One region of the Lysinibacillus sp. FSL W7-1291 genome, then DNA from elsewhere that is predicted to be linked to it. Evidence: predicted binding sites of a transcription regulator. Region 1 holds the regulator's gene; the other holds the start of a gene.
The links. The regulator LexA, encoded in region 1, represses DNA repair genes until DNA is damaged. The targets are predictions, from matches to a motif close to CGAACATATGTTCG.

Region 1 (9,200 bases):
TAGATGAAATCATAATACTTGGTGATAACCCGTTACTCAAATCAATAGGAACCTTATTATCTTCTAATTTAGAGACACCTTTGATGATTGTTGATGGAGCAAAAATTGAAAAGTTCTTTCCTTATTTTAAAAAAGAATTTTCAACATTGCTAGGCTTAGCTTTGAAGGAGGTTCATTAATGGTTCCAGATATAAACCTCTTACCACAGCTTGAAAAACGGTCTACTTCACCAAAGCTTTTTTATAGCTTGATAATTGTCATAGTGGGTCTAATAGTAGCTTATTTACTATTTATATTTTTTACAGCTAAAAGTGATTTGTCACGTTTATCTGCTGAGGAAAAGACATTAACGACACAGCTTGAACAATTACAGCAAGAGTTAGATGTAAGACAAAGTGTTGATCAGGGATCATTGGAGGAATCTGTTGCCTATATTCAAGGTGTTTCTTATCCTGTAACCCCATTAATTGATGAAACGAAAACTTTACTACCAACTCAAACGTACTTGCGTAGCTACGTTTTTGGGGAAAATACAGTTACTATTGAAGTGGATTTTGAAACGATGACCGATATATCGAAATATGTAGAGCGACTTTTAATGAGTAGTTTTTTTACAGACGCACAAATTAATACAGTGTCAAACTTTGATATAGAGCTTGGCGAACAGAAGGAATTAACGCCTGAACAAAAATTTAAAGAAGTACCACGTTATTCAGTGTCCATTACGGCGACAATCGACTTTATGTATTTAGCTGGAGGACGACGCTCATGAATAAATTAACGAGTAGTAAAAATTCATCTATTATCTTGTTATTGACTTTAATCGTTTCTATTTTATTTGCGCTTTATTATTATTTATTATTACCAAGATTAAATGAAGTAGAAGCAAAAGAGAGTCATGTATCACAGATACAGCAAGAGATTTCTAGTGTAAAAGAACAATTAGCTCAATTAGACAAGGAGCAGGGTCAGCCGACTATCAATGTTTTAGCGTTAAGACAGAAGCTACCTACAACAAGAGCTGTTGAAAAGATCATACTAGATTTAGCTGAGATTGAGGAAGTGACAGGAACACGCATAAAGTCATTAACAGTTCAAAATGATGATGCGGCTGTTTCGCAATCAGATGTATCGCAAGACCTTAATCTGTTGGAGCAAGCTGAAGAAGAGGTTAATGGTGAGCAGGATAACAAGATTACGAGTTCACCGATTTCATCTATTTCAAAGGATTCCTTACCATCGAATTTAAAGTTGATTACTTTTATATTAGAGGTTGGGGCGCTTGATTTTAATTCTCTAGAGAGCTTTTTACAGGAAATTGAACAATTACAGCGTGTGATGAAAACGGATACTATCGAATTCAAATTGCCTGGAGAGCAGGATCAATTAGAAAAAGATACGGATCTTACTTTACAAGCTACCGTCCAGGTGACGACGTTCTATTACGAAGGAGAGTAATAATTGCATTGATAGGCGTTCCATACTGCATCTGTATGGGCGCCTATTAGTTTAGGAGGACAGAAAATTGGAAATGGCTTATACAATCTTTCTATTTTTATTTGGGCTTGTCTTTGGCTCTTTTTATAATGTGGTAGGCTTACGTGTGCCACAGAAGGAGTCGATTGTACAACCTCCTTCACATTGTACTAAATGTCAAAGGCAACTGACGGCGCTTGATTTAGTGCCAGTTTTATCTTATGTGTTTTTTGGGGGGAAATGTCGGAGCTGTGGTAATAAAATAGCTTGGATTTATCCAGTAATGGAATTATTAACAGGATTATTGTTTGCCTTTGCATATTGGCAGCTTGGTTGGAGCATAGAGTTTATAGTAGCCCTATTTTTTATTTCATTATTAGTCATCATTGTTGTTTCTGATATAGCCTATATGCTGATTCCGAATAAGGTGCTTTTATTCTTTTTACCCTTCCTTATTATTGGACGAGTATTGTCGCCATTAACACCCTGGTGGGACTGTGCTGTAGGTGCAGTCGTTGGTTTCGGCATATTATATAGTATTGCTGTGATATCAAACGGGGGCATGGGTGGAGGCGATATTAAATTATTCTTTTTAATTGGACTTGTTCTTGGTACAATGCATACACTGTTAACATTATTTATAGCTGCAGTTATCGGCATGATTGTCGGGCTTGTCGTGTTAACGAAGAACAAGCAGGGGAGAAAAACACCTATTCCTTTTGGACCTTCTATTGCATTAGCCGCTATCATTGTCTATTTTTATGGGGATTCATTAATCGATTGGTATTTAGGTTTTTGGTAATTGTTCAATCTTCAAGCATATGGAGGGAAGCAAGTGAAACCGATTATTGGCATTACAGCCTTTGTGGAAGATGATTTATCCTCTCGATTAAATGCTGCTTACAGTAAAAGTATCATTGATGCAGGTGGGATTCCGCTTATTATTCCACTTGGCGTAGAGGAGGATGCCACACAAATTCTATCCCTTACAGATGGTTTATTGTTATCTGGAGGCTATGACGTGCATCCATTTCTGTATGGGGCAGAGCCTGCACCAAAACTAGGGAAAATTCATCCAGCAAGAGATACGGTAGAGTTAGCATTAATTGAAGCGGCATTCACACGAAAGATGCCTATTTTGGGTATTTGCCGAGGCATTCAAATACTAAATGTAGCACTAGGTGGTACTTTATTTCAGGATATTGATAGTGACCATTTTAGTACTAAGCTGCTCAAGCATGTACAGCAATCTGCTCGAGCTGTAGCTACTCATTATGTACAAATTATGGAGGAGAATTTATTAGCGACCATTTTACAACAAGAGAAAATAGCGGTAAATTCATTTCATCATCAGGCAGTTAATGTATTAGCAGAGAAATTAAAAGTAGCAGCAAAATCGAGTGATGGCATTATCGAAGCAGTTGTTCATGAAGAGTTGCCATTTTGCTTGGCTGTTCAGTGGCATCCCGAGGAACTAGCTATAGCAGGAGATGAGCCTGCACAAAAATTATTTTCAGCCTTTGTTGAAGCTAGCTTAAAATTCAAAAAGGAAGCGTAGCAGGGGGACTGTACAAAGAATCCAACCATATATGGATTCTTTTTTTGCGTAAAAAAGAGGATACATGCTCTTAGAAGGAACACATAATCCTCAAAACCTACTTTAAATGATTAATGTACACGACGATATAGTCCTACAACTTGTCCTAAAATAGAAACTTGATCGACGATAATAGGCTCCATAGATGAGTTTTCAGGCTGTAAACGGAAATGATTTTTTTCCTTGAAGAAACGTTTGACCGTTGCTTCATCCTCTGCTGTCATGGCTACAACAATATCTCCGTTATTAGCTGTTGCCTTTTGCTTCACAATAACTAAATCGCCGTCTAAAATTCCTGCTTCAATCATAGATTCCCCCATAATCTCTAGCATGAATAACTGATCCTCGCTTGTGCCATACGTATCTGGTAATGGGAAATATTCTTCAATGTTTTCAATAGCAGTAATTGGGGAACCAGCAGTTACCTTCCCCACAAGTGGTACATGAATGACTTGCTGCTTTTGAATAGACTCTTCAGGCTCTAAAATTTCAATTGCACGTGGCTTTGTTGGATCTCGACGAATAAAGCCCTTTTGTTCTAATCGAGCTAAATGACCATGAACAGTTGAACTTGAAGCAAGTCCGACTGCTTCCCCGATTTCACGTACTGATGGTGGATATCCCTTAGCTCGTACCTCTTCTTTAATAAAAGCCAAAATGTCCTCTTGTCTTTTCGAAACTTTTTTCATGAGTGCTCACCTCTTTTTTCTAATATCATTCTTCTTATTTGATAGTATAACAGAATGCGAACATGTATGCAAACATAGGTTCGAAAAGTGTTTGACAAAAACGTTTGTTCGCTTTATTATGAGAACATACATTCCGAACAAACATTCTAGAAAAGGGGTTGTAACTATGACATGGTTAAAGAAAAATACACATATCTCCATTTTATTAGGAGCTTGTCTATTATTTGCAGGATACCTTTACATCACTGATCCAGGAGATGTTAATTACGCAGAAATTCAAATTGAACATGGGGATAGCTTGTGGTCGTTAGCAGAGCAATACCGTGGTAAGATGAGTACAGATGATTGGATTAAGCTGGTCAAAACAGAAAATGAATTAGCAGATATTAAAATTGTGGCAGGAAAGTCTCTAGTTATTCCTGTATTGGGTGATCAAGCCAATCCCATCCATACTATCGAAATTGCGAGAACTGAACAATGATGAATAAACAAATGTCGGCTGTTGTCTATTGCCGTGTAAGTACTGAAAAAGAAACACAAAGCTCCTCATTAGAGCGCCAACAGGAAGAGTTGCTGCGCTACGCTAGAGAGCAAGGCTATGAGGTAAAGGGTGTATTTAAGGATAAGCATAGCGGCTATGATGTGGAACGCGATGGCTTGCTTGAAATGCTTGATTTCATTAAAGAAAAGGGAATTAATGCCCTTTTTGTACAAGATGAAACACGATTAGGACGTGGGAACGCAAGGATGGCTGTGTTGCATTTATTGCAAAAATCAGCAACAGATGTTTTTTCCATGCGCGATGCAGGACCCGTTCAACTAAATGAAATGGACACGATGCTGCTTGAGATTTTAGCAATCGTGGAGGAGTATCAACGAAGAATCCATAATGCTAAAATACGTCGAGGCATGCGACGCGCTGTAGAAAATGGCTATCGTCCTGAAAATAATTTATCGAACCGAGGGAATCCCTATGGGCAGGAGCGAAAGGATCTACCTGTAGATGAAATTGTCAAGCTACGCAAACGTGGATTTACCTTTGAGGAAATTTCGATCACGCTTCGAGGGTTGGGCTTTGAAGTAAGTAAAGCGACTGTTCATCGTCGCTTCCAAGAACATCAAGAAAGATTAGCAGGCAAATAATATCGCCTGCTAATCTTTTTTATTCACAGTAAAAAATGCTATTGATAGGAAGCCAAACTGTCGATGATGATGTTAGTAGGTAGTTGAAAAGGATACTCTTTATTTATTCGATCATAAAACATTATGCCATTTAAATGATCGATTTCATGTTGGACAACGATCGCCCCATAGCCCTGAAACGGCAGGATGAATTCTTGACCATCAATGTCATATGCTCTGACCTTAATACGCTCGTATCTTGGCACAAAACCATGGACAGGTCGATTAACCGACAGGCAGCCTTCTCCATCAGGTAAATAAATCATATTGAGGGAATGACTTATGATTTTGGGATTGATAAACACCATTTCATTATGATCAAATAGTACAGCAAACATTCGTTTGTCTACACCTATTTGATTTGCAGACAACCCAGTTCCAGGGCGAAGCTTATATTTTTTTGCTAGCGTTGGATCTTGGCTGTTTTTGAGATATTGCAGCATAGCTAATAAAGTATTTCGATCCTCTTGGTTTAAGGGTGTCGTCACTTCTTCGGTTTGTTTTCGTAATAATACCGAGTCTTCTTTCACAAAATCTTTCATGGTAATGATCGAATCAGGAAGAAATTTAGTCATACATAAACACCTCATCAATACGGCTATTGAGGACTTTAGCCATCTTCAAAGCTAATGGCTCGTACTTATCATTTTCAATACAATTAATTGTCTGTCTAACAACACCGCATTCTTTCGTAAGTATAGCTTTGGTTATCCCTAATTTGTTTCTCAACATTTTGATCATACTCCTCAGGTTTATCCCTCCGTTTTGTCTGAAGTGTTAGCCATTTATTTTATACTCTTTTTACTGAATGACCAAATGTTGTTACTATGTAACACGGTCATTTTATAGAGTTCTATGCCATTCTTCTTGCAAGATTGCGTAATAGTATTCATCCCACCAATTGTCACCATGCGGTATACATTTTTTAAAAAATCCTTCACGCCGCATACCGATCTTTTCCATCACTCGGTAAGAAGCTATATTTTCGGGTTGGCATGTTGCTATTATTCTATGAAGCTTCAATTTGGAAAATCCATAATCTAATAGGGCTTGAGCAGCTTCTGATGCATAGCCATGTTGCTGATAAGCAGGATTCAATACCCATCCAATTTCATAGGTATGTTCGCCAAAGCATCGATGAAAAACTAAATGACCAATAACTTCTGGTTGATCGCGTAAAGTAATGGCAAAATGCTTAGCTTGATCCGCGCTATTTTCTGTTATAAATTTTTGGACTTGTTCTTCAGTTAAAACTCCTTCAGGCATATAATGCATCACCGTTTCATCAGACATATAGCTATAAACAGCCTGCCAATCTTGGGCTTCAAATTTTCGGATAAGTAATCGCTGTGTTGTGATGTTCATTTAATTTCCTCCAATAAATATAAATTTTTTCCTTTTATTATTAGTTATACACGACTAACATCTGGAAGTCATGTAAATTATGGCTAAGAAGTGTTATTAAGGGTTGGTATAACTGCATTTTAAGGGAAAGCATGCTATACTTTGCATACTGAAGTCATTAAGCTAGGTATTGAAAGGTGTGTAACAATGTTATCAAAGGAAAAAATTAACCGAATTAATGAACTTTCTGCTAAGGCCAAAAGTGGTCAATTAACAGAAGCAGAGGCTAAGGAGCGAACAGCACTTCGCAAGGAGTACTTAGATACGTTTAGAGCGACTATGCGAGATACGATTGAAAATGTAAAAGTGGTAGATGCAGAAGGTAATGATGTGACACCAGAGAAAGTAAGACAAGCTAAAAAAAATAAATTTCTAAATTAATGTGACACAATTCAATAAAGTATGTATGAAAACGCAATTAGTATAACAAAAGCATTGTTTTCTAAAGCAATGTTGACTAAACTGTAAAAGAACAATATAGGACGAGAAAGGATGTCACAATATAATGACTCAACACGCGGATCTTTTAGCAATTAATGCTATTCGAACTTTGTCAATCGACGCTATCGAAAAAGCAAATTCTGGTCACCCAGGTTTACCAATGGGGGCGGCGCCAATGGCTTATACGCTATGGACAAAACAATTACGCCATAATCCAGCAAATCCAAAATGGTATAACCGTGATCGTTTTGTACTATCAGCTGGTCATGGTTCTATGCTTCTGTACAGCTTACTTCATCTTGGAGGCTATGGTTTACCAATGGAAGAAATTCAAAACTTCCGCCAATGGGATTCATTAACACCAGGACATCCTGAATACGGTCATACAGTAGGTGTAGAGGCAACAACTGGTCCACTTGGTCAAGGGATTGCTATGACAGTTGGTATGGCAATGGCTGAGCGTCATTTAGCGGCTACTTACAATAAACCTGGTCATGATATCGTTGACCACTACACATTTGCCCTTTGTGGTGATGGTGACTTAATGGAAGGTGTAGCAGCTGAAGCTATTTCATTGGCTGGTCACTTAAAACTTGAAAAATTAATCGTACTTTACGATTCTAATGATATTTCTTTAGACGGTGACTTAGAAAAGTCATTCTCAGAAAACGTACAAAAACGCTTTGAATCTTATGGCTGGAATTACTTAAAAGTGGCTGATGGTACAGATGTAGATGCCATTAATGCCACAATTGAAGAAGCGAAAAAATCAACTGGCAAACCAACATTAATTGAAGTAAAAACAGTGATTGGTTTTGGTTCTCCAAATAAATCTGGTAAAGCAGATTCACATGGTGCGCCACTTGGTACAGATGAAGTTGTCTTAACGAAAGCTGCGTATGAATGGGCACACGAGCCATTCCAAATTCCTGCTGAAGTGTATGATACATTTAATGCTGCTGCTGAAATACAAGGTGCACAATCTGAGGAAGCTTGGAATGCTAAATTTGCTGCATATAAAGAAGAGTTCCCAGAGTTAGCGGCTCAATTTGAAAAAGCGATGAATGGTGAATTACCAGAGGACTTTGCGTCAGAGCTACCAGTATATGAGGCAGGTAAATCTGTAGCAACACGTTCTTCTTCTGGTGACGCGATTAATGCCATTGCGAAGAAAACTCCTTCATTCTTTGGTGGTTCCGCTGACCTTGCTGGCTCCAATAAAACAACGATGAAGGGTGCAGGCGATTTCTCTGCAGACGATTATGCTGGTCGCAACATCTGGTTTGGTGTTCGTGAATTTGCAATGGGTGCTGCGATGAACGGTATGGCTCTTCATGGTGGTTTAAATGTATTTGGCGGTACGTTCTTCGTATTCTCTGATTATGTTCGTCCAGCAGTTCGTCTTTCTGCATTAATGGGGCTTCCTGTAACATATGTATTTACACATGACTCTATTGCAGTAGGGGAAGATGGTCCAACACATGAACCAATCGAACACCTTGCATCACTACGTGCGATGCCAAATCTATCTGTTATTCGTCCTGCGGATGCAAATGAATCAGCGGTAGCTTGGGAGCTTGCCGTAGCATCAGAAAAAACGCCAACTGTTTTAGTATTATCTCGTCAAAACTTACCTGTCCTTGACGCTTCTATTGAAACAGTTCGTGATGGTGTTACGAAGGGTGCTTACACAGTATCTCCTGCTACAAAAGAAGTAGCAGATGCTATTTTAATCGCAACAGGCTCTGAGGTTTCACTTGCTGTTGAAGCACAGAAAGCATTAAAAGCAGAAGGTGTGGATGTGGCAGTTGTTTCCATGCCGTCTATGGATCGCTTTGAAAAACAAGACGCAGCTTATAAAGAATCTGTCCTACCAAAAGCTGTGACAAAACGTCTTGCGATTGAAATGGGTGCATCATTTGGCTGGCATAAATATACTGGCTTTGAAGGTGACGTTCTTGCAATCGACAAGTTCGGTGCATCAGCTCCAGGTGAATTAGTAATGGAAAAATACGGATTCACTGTAGAAAATGTCGTAGCGAAAGTAAAAGCACTATAATTTATATTAAAATACCGCAACACTCAGCGAACTTAAACATCGACTGAGTGTTGCGGTACTTTTTTATTATGATAAAAATGAGATTATTGCAGAGGTGCTGCATCATTTTGCCAAGTATCCAAAGGAACAATTTATCATGATCGGGGCTCGTGAAAATGATTTTGATGCTATCGGCGTGACATATGGTTATGGATCACGACAAGAATTAGAAAAGGTATATTGTGGATCTAATCAAGTATCTCTAAATACATGAAAAAACTGCATGCTGACATGCAGTTTTTTATGTAGGTGTTTATTTAGCAAGGCCATTTTGAAAAGCATAGACAACAGCCTGTGTACGATCTTGCACTTC
Region 2 (9,200 bases), 1.9 Mb from region 1:
GTGTGCCGCAATCCCGTACTCTGCAATTTTGTGCATTTCCTTCGTACGAATCTGAACCTCTAATGGATCACCATAGGGTCCAATAACGGTCGTGTGTAAGGACTGATACAGGTTTTGTTTTGGCATGGCAATATAGTCTTTAAAGCGCCCTGGCATCGGTTTCCAGAGTGTATGCACAATCCCTAAAACCGCATAGCAATCTTTAATACTATCGACAAGTACACGTATGGCTAATAAATCATAAATTTCATTAAATTGTTTCTTTTGGAGCACCATTTTTCGATAAATACTGTAAATATGCTTTGGACGACCATAGATATCTGCTTCAATTTCAACCTCATTAAGCTGTGACTTCATCTCAGCCATGACATTCTCTAAATAAGCCTCACGCTCATCACGCTTTTTCTTCATCAAACTGACAATACGATAATATTGTTGTGGGTTTAAATAGCGAAGTGCTGTATCTTCAAGCTCCCATTTTACAGTCGAGATTCCCAGACGATGTGCAAGTGGTGCAAAAATTTCTAGCGTCTCTTTCGATATACGTCGCTGCTTTTCAGCAGGTAAATGCTTTAACGTACGCATATTATGGAGACGGTCTGCTAGCTTAATTAAGATGACACGAATATCCTGTGCCATAGCTACAAACATTTTTCGATGATTCTCTGCTTGCTGCGCCTCTTTTGATAAATATTTAATTTTCCCTAGCTTTGTCACACCATCAACAAGCACGGCTACTTCTTCGCCAAATTCCCGTACCAAATCATCCCGCGTAAAATCCGTATCTTCGACAACATCATGTAAAAAACCTGCCGCTACTGTTTCCGGGTCCATTTGTAATTCAGCTAGAATACCTGCCACTTGTACTGGGTGAATGATATAAGGTTCACCAGAGCTACGGAATTGCTCAATATGGGCATCCCTTGCTAATTCATATGCTTTTTTCACGAATGTGACATTTTCATCATTCATGTAGGATTTGACTAACTCAAAAACGTCCTCAGGAGTCAAAATTTGCTCTTTCGCCATAACATGTCCACCTTGCTCGTCAAATTTTTCAGATTAGATATAAACTTAATTGTATAAAATTTTGTAGCCTATTGTAAAGAGACTGTGTCATTTAGTTTAGTTAATCTCGTGAACAGTTCGAAAAATGGAAAAAATATTCTTCTTTTTAATGAAAAAGACCCTTTGCGACAGGATGTCACAAAGGGTTCTTGTTTCGACAAATGATTAGTGTAATTGATTGTAGGCAACAGCAATTTTTGCGCCAACGACTGCATTGTTTTTCACTAATGCAATGTTCGCATCAAGACTTTTACCTTCTGTTAATTCTTTTACTTTACCAAGTAAGAATGGTGTAACGTTTTTACCTTGAATACCATTCTCTTCAGCTTCAGCTAAAGCTTTTTCAATAATGTTTGTAATAAATGCATGATCTAATGCTTCAGCTTCTGGAATTGGGTTGGCAATGACAGCGCCACCTTTTAACCCTAATTGCCATTTCGCAGATAGCATTGCTGCAATCTCCTCTGGTGTATCAAGTTGGAAGTTGACATCGAAACCACTTTGACGTGTGTAGAATGCTGGTAATTCATCTGTACCATAACCAACTACTGGTACCCCTTTTGTTTCAAGGTATTCTAATGTAAGACCAATATCTAGAATAGATTTTGCACCCGCGCAAATAACAGCAACATTAGTTTGTGCTAATTCTTCTAAGTCAGCAGAGACATCCATTGTTGTTTCAGCACCACGGTGTACACCACCAATACCACCTGTTACAAAGATTTCAATGTCTGCAAGTTCAGCACAGATCATTGTAGCTGCAACTGTTGTCGCACCTAATTTTTTTGTTGCAAGTAAGTAGCCTAAGTCACGACGTGAAGCTTTTGCAACGCCTTGTGAATTTCCAAACATCTCTAGCTCTTCATCTGATAAACCGATTTTGATTTTGCCATCTATTAAGGCAATGGTTGCAGGTACTGCACCATTATCGCGAATAATTTGCTCAACTTCACGCGCAGTTTTCACATTTTGTGGATATGGCATACCGTGTGAAATGATTGTAGATTCTAATGCCACGATTGGTAGACCTTCTGCTTGTCCTGCTTTTACTTCTTCTGATAATACGATGAATTCTTTCATGTTGTTATTCCTCCATTTCATTTTTTAACAAATCTACTGATAATTCAGGTCTTACTGTATAAGGAGATGCCAATGTATTTTTAGCATTTGTTAACCCTGCATCAATACATGTCTCAAAAGATTGACCTGTCAACCAACTGTGTATCACAGCGCTGACAAACGCATCTCCTGCTCCTGTAACATCTTCAATTTTGTTGATCACTTTCGCAGCGAAATGACGAGGTGTGATCGTCGTAGATGCTGCATAAACACCCTTGCTACCAGCTGTGATAATGACATGTTCAGCACCTAGTTGTAAGAGCTGTTGTAATGCTTTTTCATAATGGGTAGCGCTTTCAATTTTATGTCCAACAATTGTTTCTGCTTCATCCGTGTTACAAATAAACCAAGTTACACCTTGTAATGTTTCAGGTAGTCGATTCATTTTTGGCGAAGATACTGGCACAATGACTAATGGAATGGCACGAGCAATGGCTACTTGCTGGATATACGCCACTGTTTCTTTCGGGCAATTTAAATCCAAAATAAAGCAACCAGCATTCACTAGCATTGTTTCATGCTTTTTCAACAAACTCGGTAACAGCAGGTCATAAACCTCCATATTGGCTACAGCTAATGCTAGCTCACCTTGTTCATCCATAATAGCTGTATAGGAACCCGTAGAAGCCTCAGCTAGCTGCTCCACATAACGTAGATTCATAAAGGATTCCGAAGCTTCTTGGATCACTTGCCAATCAGCATCTTTACCAGCCGTTGTTAATAACGTCACTTGATGGTTTAATCTGCCTAAGTTTTCAGCAATATTTCGACCAACTCCACCTACACTAAAAGAAGAGCTGGCAGGGTTAGATGTTCCAAATTGAACATTGCCCTTCACATGGAATTTTCGGTCTAAATTAGCTCCCCCGATGCAAATAATTTCATTTTCCTCGGGTAAAATATAAGCACGACCTACAATTTTTCCTTGCTTTGTTAAACTAGACACTAAATTAGCAAGCACGGGACGGGACAGATTCATTGTATCTGCCATCTCTTGCTGAGACATAAACGGGTTTTGGCGAATTAAAGCAAGCACCGCCTGTTCTCTTTCATTCATAGCATCACCTTTTATTATATTTGTTTATATTGTAAACTTTTGTTTGTTAAATGTCAAACTAATATTGATAAAAAAAGTTGAACCTCTTTCTGTCGAGGTTCAACTTTTTTAGTCGACTGTTTATCCTTGCTGAGGCGTTTGTTTTTTTACAATGATAACGAATAAGCTTGCCAATGCACAGAATAGGCCAGCAAGGAAAAAAGCCCATGTGTAGGAATTGAAAAATTTATAAATTAACCCACCCCCATACGCAGCAACTGCCGCTCCTGCCTGATGTGAGGCGAATATCCATCCGTAAATAATGCTGCTTTTTTGCATCCCAAAAATTTGTCGTGTAATGCTGATAGTTGGTGGTACTGTGGCAATCCAATCGAGTCCATAAAAGATGCTGAAAATCGTCAATAAAACAAAGGAGCCTTGAGCGAGTGCATAAGGGAGTAGCAAGAGAGAAGCTCCCCTTAACAAGTAATACCAAAATAATAGCCAACGATTATCAAAGCGATCCGATAGCCAGCCAGAGACAGTCGTGCCTAATAAGTTAAACACCCCCATAAAAGAAAGAAGAGATGCAGCGGTTACTAGCGGAACGCCAAAGCTAATACAATATGACACAAAGTGAGTTCCGATTAATCCACTTGTCGAAAGACCACAAATGAAAAAGCTGCCTGCTAAGAGCCAAAATGCTTTGACTTTAACTGCCTCTGCTAAACCAAGAAATGCCATACTAATTGGATTCTTCTTGGGCTGTACTTGCGGCTCTTCTATAATCTCATCATGACCGTAAGGGGTTAGACCAATATCTTGCGGCTTGTTTTTAATAAACATAGCAATCATGACGAACATCATGGTACTCAGGAGTAGGATTAATCCCATTGCCCATCGCCAAGAATAATGTTCAATAATAATGGCTAGCACTGGCAGTAAAATTAATTGACCTGTGGCTGTACTAGCCGTTAAAATCCCAACTGCCAGCCCTCTGCGTTTAACAAACCAATGATTCGCTACATAGGGACTGAGCACCGTTAAAAAAAGGCTCGCACCAAGCCCAATGATACCTCCCCAAATAATGATTAACTGCCAGGATTGGCTCATCCAAAAGGTTAAGGTCATTCCTACTATTAAAGTAGACATGGCACTAAGCATCATTTTCTTTAAGCCAATGACTTCAAGCAGCGCCGCCATAAATGGTCCAGATATGCCATATAAAAATAAACTTACAGCAAATGCTAAAGCAATCGTTGAGCGATCCCATTGAAATTCTTTTTCGAGGGGATCCAGGAAAACACCAGACGATGACATTGTAATCCCTGCTACAATAATCGAGAAAAATGTGACAATCAAAATCAACCAGCTATAATGAACTCGCTTCATCCTAACACCTTCTTTTCTTGTGAGATGCATAACAAAACATGTATATACATGTTTTGCGATCTCTTCATTCCATTTATATGTATATACATGTATAATGATAATAATCGTTCCTATAGCTGTCAAGCAGTCTTTTCTAGCTCTTAGGTGTATACTTACAATTAGTAGAATCCCCTCAAAGGAGTACTGACGATGAAGAATCAACTTAAAACAATCGATTATACACAAATCTGTGTTTGTGCAAACCTTAGAAAAAAAACAAGGGTTGTCACACAATTATATGATAAGCTGCTACAGCCCACTGGTTTAAAGGTTACACAATATTCCATGCTGGCCCATATCGACCTTCAGCAAGCTGTCTCAATTAGCCGTTTAGGTGAAATTTTACAACTTGATCAAACGACTGTGACCCGTAATATTAATCTATTAAAGCAACATGGCTATGTTGAATTAAAGCGAGACACAAGCGATGCGCGCACTAAAAAGATTACGCTCACTGAAAAAGGATTAGAAAAGCTGCATGAAGCCGCACCCATTTGGCAAACGATTCAAGATAGAATCATCGAAGATATAGGAATCGAAAAATATGCAGATTTCTATGATACCTTGCGCACAATGCAGAAGATCATCCAAGCATATGATGAAGATTAAAAAGTACCTACTTTATTGGGCACTTCAAACTGCAAACAACAGCCATCGAAAAGTTCACCTCGATGGCTGTTGTCATTTTTTCTTCTAATTACTTACCAAATATAGAGTGGCATGATTAATATTTGGGCATCCATAAGCTTAGTAAGTCGTTTCTACTAAAGGGTAAATAGCAGCCTCTAATTTTCGCTCAAATGATATAAATTGATTAACCGTTACCATTTCTAATTGTTCATGTTTATTGATTTAATTTTCCGTCTTCAGCTTTCATCAGCTTAAAAGTTTACGGTTAATCAACACAGTAATAGGGAAAAAGTTGGATGGAGCGAGGAAAGCAGCTCGGCCCGTATCGTCTTTACTTTATTTCATTGTAAAAGAAAAAGACTGTAGGCAAACTCGTAATTTCTTGAGTTTGTCTACAATCTGAAGTGCCCACTATGGTAGACGCTTTCTCTTAATATTGAATAAGTGTTTTAATATTTAAATCTCCAAGCTTTGCACGACCATTTAATTCTAAAAGTTCGATTAGGAAGGCACAGCCTACTACCTGACCACCTAATTCTTCTACTAAACGAACAGTTGCTTCAACTGTCCCACCCGTTGCTAGTAAATCATCACAGATTAAAACCTTTTGACCAGGCTTAATCGCATCATGATGCATTGTTAACGTATCTTGACCATATTCAAGACCATAGTCTGCACTAATAACCTCACGTGGTAATTTACCTGGTTTACGAACAGGTGCAAAGCCAATTTCAAGTGCATAGGCAACTGGGCAACCGATGATAAAACCACGAGCCTCAGGGCCAACTACAATTTCAGCTCCCACTTCTTTTGCATATTCTACAATTTGGTCTGTTGCATATTTATATGCTGGTCCATTATCCATAATTGTTGTAATATCTCTGAAGCTAATGCCCTCTTTCGGCCAGTTTTCAACTGTTGTAACATATTGCTTTAAATCCATGTTATTGCTCCTCCTACGAAACGCTGTACGTCCGTTTATGTTAATCGTTCATCAAACCATTGTTTTAATTCTATATAAGGAGCATAGACAAGCTTTTGCTCCATCTCAATCTGTTCTGAACGTTGTTTGTAAGACGGTGCCTCTGTTAGTGCTTGTTTTGGGGCATTCACGTTGACAGTCGTCAGTCCACTCTCCATTTTAACAAAACCAAGCTCAAAAAACACCTGTGTCATAAATTTTAATACATCCAATGGCCAACCTGTATGCTTTGCTAAATCTGCTATATGCATATCAAGCGGAAAGGCTGGTCGATTTTTCAAAAATTTATAATACCAAGAAAATTGCTCACGAGTAGGTAAACCACTAAAGTATTGCGAATCAGGCATATAAAAATGCGCATAAATACGTGAAGGTGTCGTCTTCTGTAACACCTCTTCTAGTCTTTGAACTTGTTGTGGCAAATCTAAGAGCACAATATAATCACTTTGTTCCACATTGGATAGTGCTGGGTCAACTACTGTAATAGGAGCACCAATCAATGATTGATAATACGCCATCGTTGCTGGATGAAAGGCAATAAACTGTGCCTCATCCTTCGGTACCGTATTAAGCCAACGCGCAGTTTGACGGATACCACGAATATCAAATAGCTGCCATTCCGTTGTTTGGACATCCTCGATCATAAATTGGGCTTTTTTACGTCCCTGCCATTCATTAATTTGTAAATCGCCTATAAAGGATACTTTAATGCCATACGTTAATTCATCATGTAAATGCCCTTTATTAAAGCCGACACTATCTAATTTATCATAGCCATTTGTTAATTCCATTTTAATATGATTCTCAGCTGCTCCAATTTTACGCATAGATGAGATTTCAACATCCTCAAGTACGTAAACAGGCTTTGGAAAATCTGTTCCAAATGGTCCTAGTGCTGAAATTTCTTCAATAGCATCTGCTGAAACTTCATCGATGCTTAACGGAATATCAATATGGACGATTGGTGTTAATTGCTCCTCTGTTAAACATTCTCTTGCCTGTGCATCCAAGCGTGTACGTAGTTCATCCACATGCTCTAACGATAAGGTCATGCCTGCGGCCATAGGATGTCCACCAAAATGCGGTAAAATATCTCGGTTTTTAGCTAGTTCATTATATAGATGGAAGCCTTCAATGCTTCGAGCGGAACCCTTTGCTGTGCCCTTTTCAGGATCAAGTGAAAGGACAATGGTTGGACGATAGTACTGCTCAACAAGTCGTGAGGCAACTATTCCAACAACGCCTGCATTCCAGCCTTCCCCCGCCACAACAAGAACTAAGGAATTGCCGATTTTTTCATCCGATTCAATAAGTGCAATGGCCTCATCTGTAATGCTTTTCACAATATCTTTGCGCTCTGTATTGCAGGCATTAAGCTGCTTTGCCAATGCGCTTGCTTTAGCACTATCATCTGCCATTAATAACTCGACTCCTGGAGCTGCTTCTCCGAGTCGACCAACAGCATTTAATCGAGGACCAAAATAAAAGCCAATTGTCTCTTCCGTAATTTTTGCCTGCTCTGTACTGGCTATATCACACATTGCTTGTACCCATGGACTAAGGGAACGACGCATTTCCTGTATACCTCGCTTCACGAGATAGCGATTTTCATCCACTAAAGGAACTAAATCAGCTACAGTTCCAATCGCCACCAATTCCATTAAATGAATTGGTAGTTCACCATATAAAGCATGTGCTAACTTAAAGGCTACACCTACTCCAGCTAGCTCTCCAAACGGATAATGACCTTCTGGTAATCGAGGATGAAGAATAATATCTGCTGGCGGTAGTTCCTCACCTGGCTCATGGTGATCTGTCACAATGACATCCATGCCAAGCTCTTTAGCCACTCGAACAGGTTCGATACCAGATATCCCGTTATCTACTGTTATGATTAACTGTACACCCTCTTCATATGCTTCACGAAATAATGCCTCATGTGGACCATAACCATGGATAAAACGATTGGGGATTTTAAAGGATACATCCGCTCCAAGATCTAGTAAAACATTTAGCATAACAGTCGTGCTTGTGACACCATCGGCATCATAATCGCCATAGACTAAAATCTTCTGCCCATTTTCTAATGCTTGCTCAATTCGTGCTACTGCTTCAGCCATACCGTACATAAGAAATGGGTCATGGACATTTGCTTCAGTCATATTTAATAAGCTTTCTGCTTCAGCCGTAGTTTCACAGCCTCGTGCTGCTAAAATTTTTGCAGCAATCGCGGAAAGTTGTAAGTCATTTTGTAATGCTTGTACAAGTGTGGCATCTGGACGCTCCACCTGCCATCTTTTTTTCGATAGAATCATCTTCTCACTTCCTTACGAAAGCTATTATACCGAAATTCTATTGGATACGCACTATCCGTTAGATTGATAGTTTTATCCATCAATGTGAAAATTTCTATCCGCCCCTTTTACTGATTAATCCATCAGTTTAAACTTACTATCCATCTAGCAGCAAAAAAGCCTACTCTATAGAGTAGACTTCTCGAATACACCTTTTGAAGCGGCCACTAATGCTGCTACGGTGGTCATATCTTCTTCATGCAATGCTGTTACAATAGCACTACCAACAATAACTCCATCTCCCAATGACCCCATCCTTTTCACTTGCTCAGGTGTTGAAATACCAAAGCCTGCAAGCACAGGGATTGAACTTGCTTGACGTAGACTTGCAAAATGCTGCTCTAAGTTTGCAGCAAAACGGGACCTTGCCCCTGTAATTCCATTCACAGTCACAGCATAAACGAAGCCCTGACTAGCTGCTGCAATATGAGCAATACGCTCAGGAGGACTTGTTAAAGAGACAAGTTGAACAACATCAATGGTATATGGGTTTAATGCCTCCCGTAATAGAGCACTTTCTTCTAATGGAACATCTGGTACGATTATTCCCTTAACGCCCCCAGCTACACAGGCTTTTGCA

Region 2: a site for LexA is predicted at 3,277-3,290, ahead of NST76_RS15120 (carbohydrate kinase). Genes of this name have one in related genera too.

Annotation. Positions count from the first base shown of each region.
Region 1 is NZ_CP151994.1:1,220,810-1,230,009, forward strand. Features, by position in the region: gene pilM (pilus assembly protein PilM) at 1-179, shown strand, start outside; gene NST76_RS05680 (PilN domain-containing protein) at 179-772, shown strand; gene NST76_RS05685 (hypothetical protein) at 769-1,458, shown strand; gene NST76_RS05690 (A24 family peptidase) at 1,526-2,278, shown strand; gene NST76_RS05695 (gamma-glutamyl-gamma-aminobutyrate hydrolase family protein) at 2,312-3,034, shown strand; gene lexA (transcriptional repressor LexA) at 3,145-3,762, opposite strand; gene NST76_RS05705 (LysM peptidoglycan-binding domain-containing protein) at 3,929-4,243, shown strand; gene NST76_RS05710 (recombinase family protein) at 4,240-4,905, shown strand; gene def (peptide deformylase) at 4,944-5,519, opposite strand; gene NST76_RS05720 (GNAT family protein) at 5,788-6,309, opposite strand; gene NST76_RS05725 (DUF896 domain-containing protein) at 6,496-6,729, shown strand; gene tkt (transketolase) at 6,854-8,848, shown strand; gene NST76_RS05735 (hypothetical protein) at 8,943-9,101, shown strand; gene NST76_RS05740 (response regulator transcription factor) at 9,141-9,200, opposite strand, start outside.
Region 2 is NZ_CP151994.1:3,116,363-3,125,562, forward strand. Features, by position in the region: gene NST76_RS15110 (bifunctional (p)ppGpp synthetase/guanosine-3',5'-bis(diphosphate) 3'-pyrophosphohydrolase) at 1-1,029, opposite strand, end outside; gene NST76_RS15115 (pseudouridine-5'-phosphate glycosidase) at 1,234-2,148, opposite strand; gene NST76_RS15120 (carbohydrate kinase) at 2,153-3,244, opposite strand; gene NST76_RS15125 (MFS transporter) at 3,365-4,615, opposite strand; gene NST76_RS15130 (MarR family winged helix-turn-helix transcriptional regulator) at 4,805-5,263, shown strand; gene NST76_RS15135 (adenine phosphoribosyltransferase) at 5,715-6,227, opposite strand; gene recJ (single-stranded-DNA-specific exonuclease RecJ) at 6,263-8,581, opposite strand; gene trpA (tryptophan synthase subunit alpha) at 8,747-9,200, opposite strand, start outside.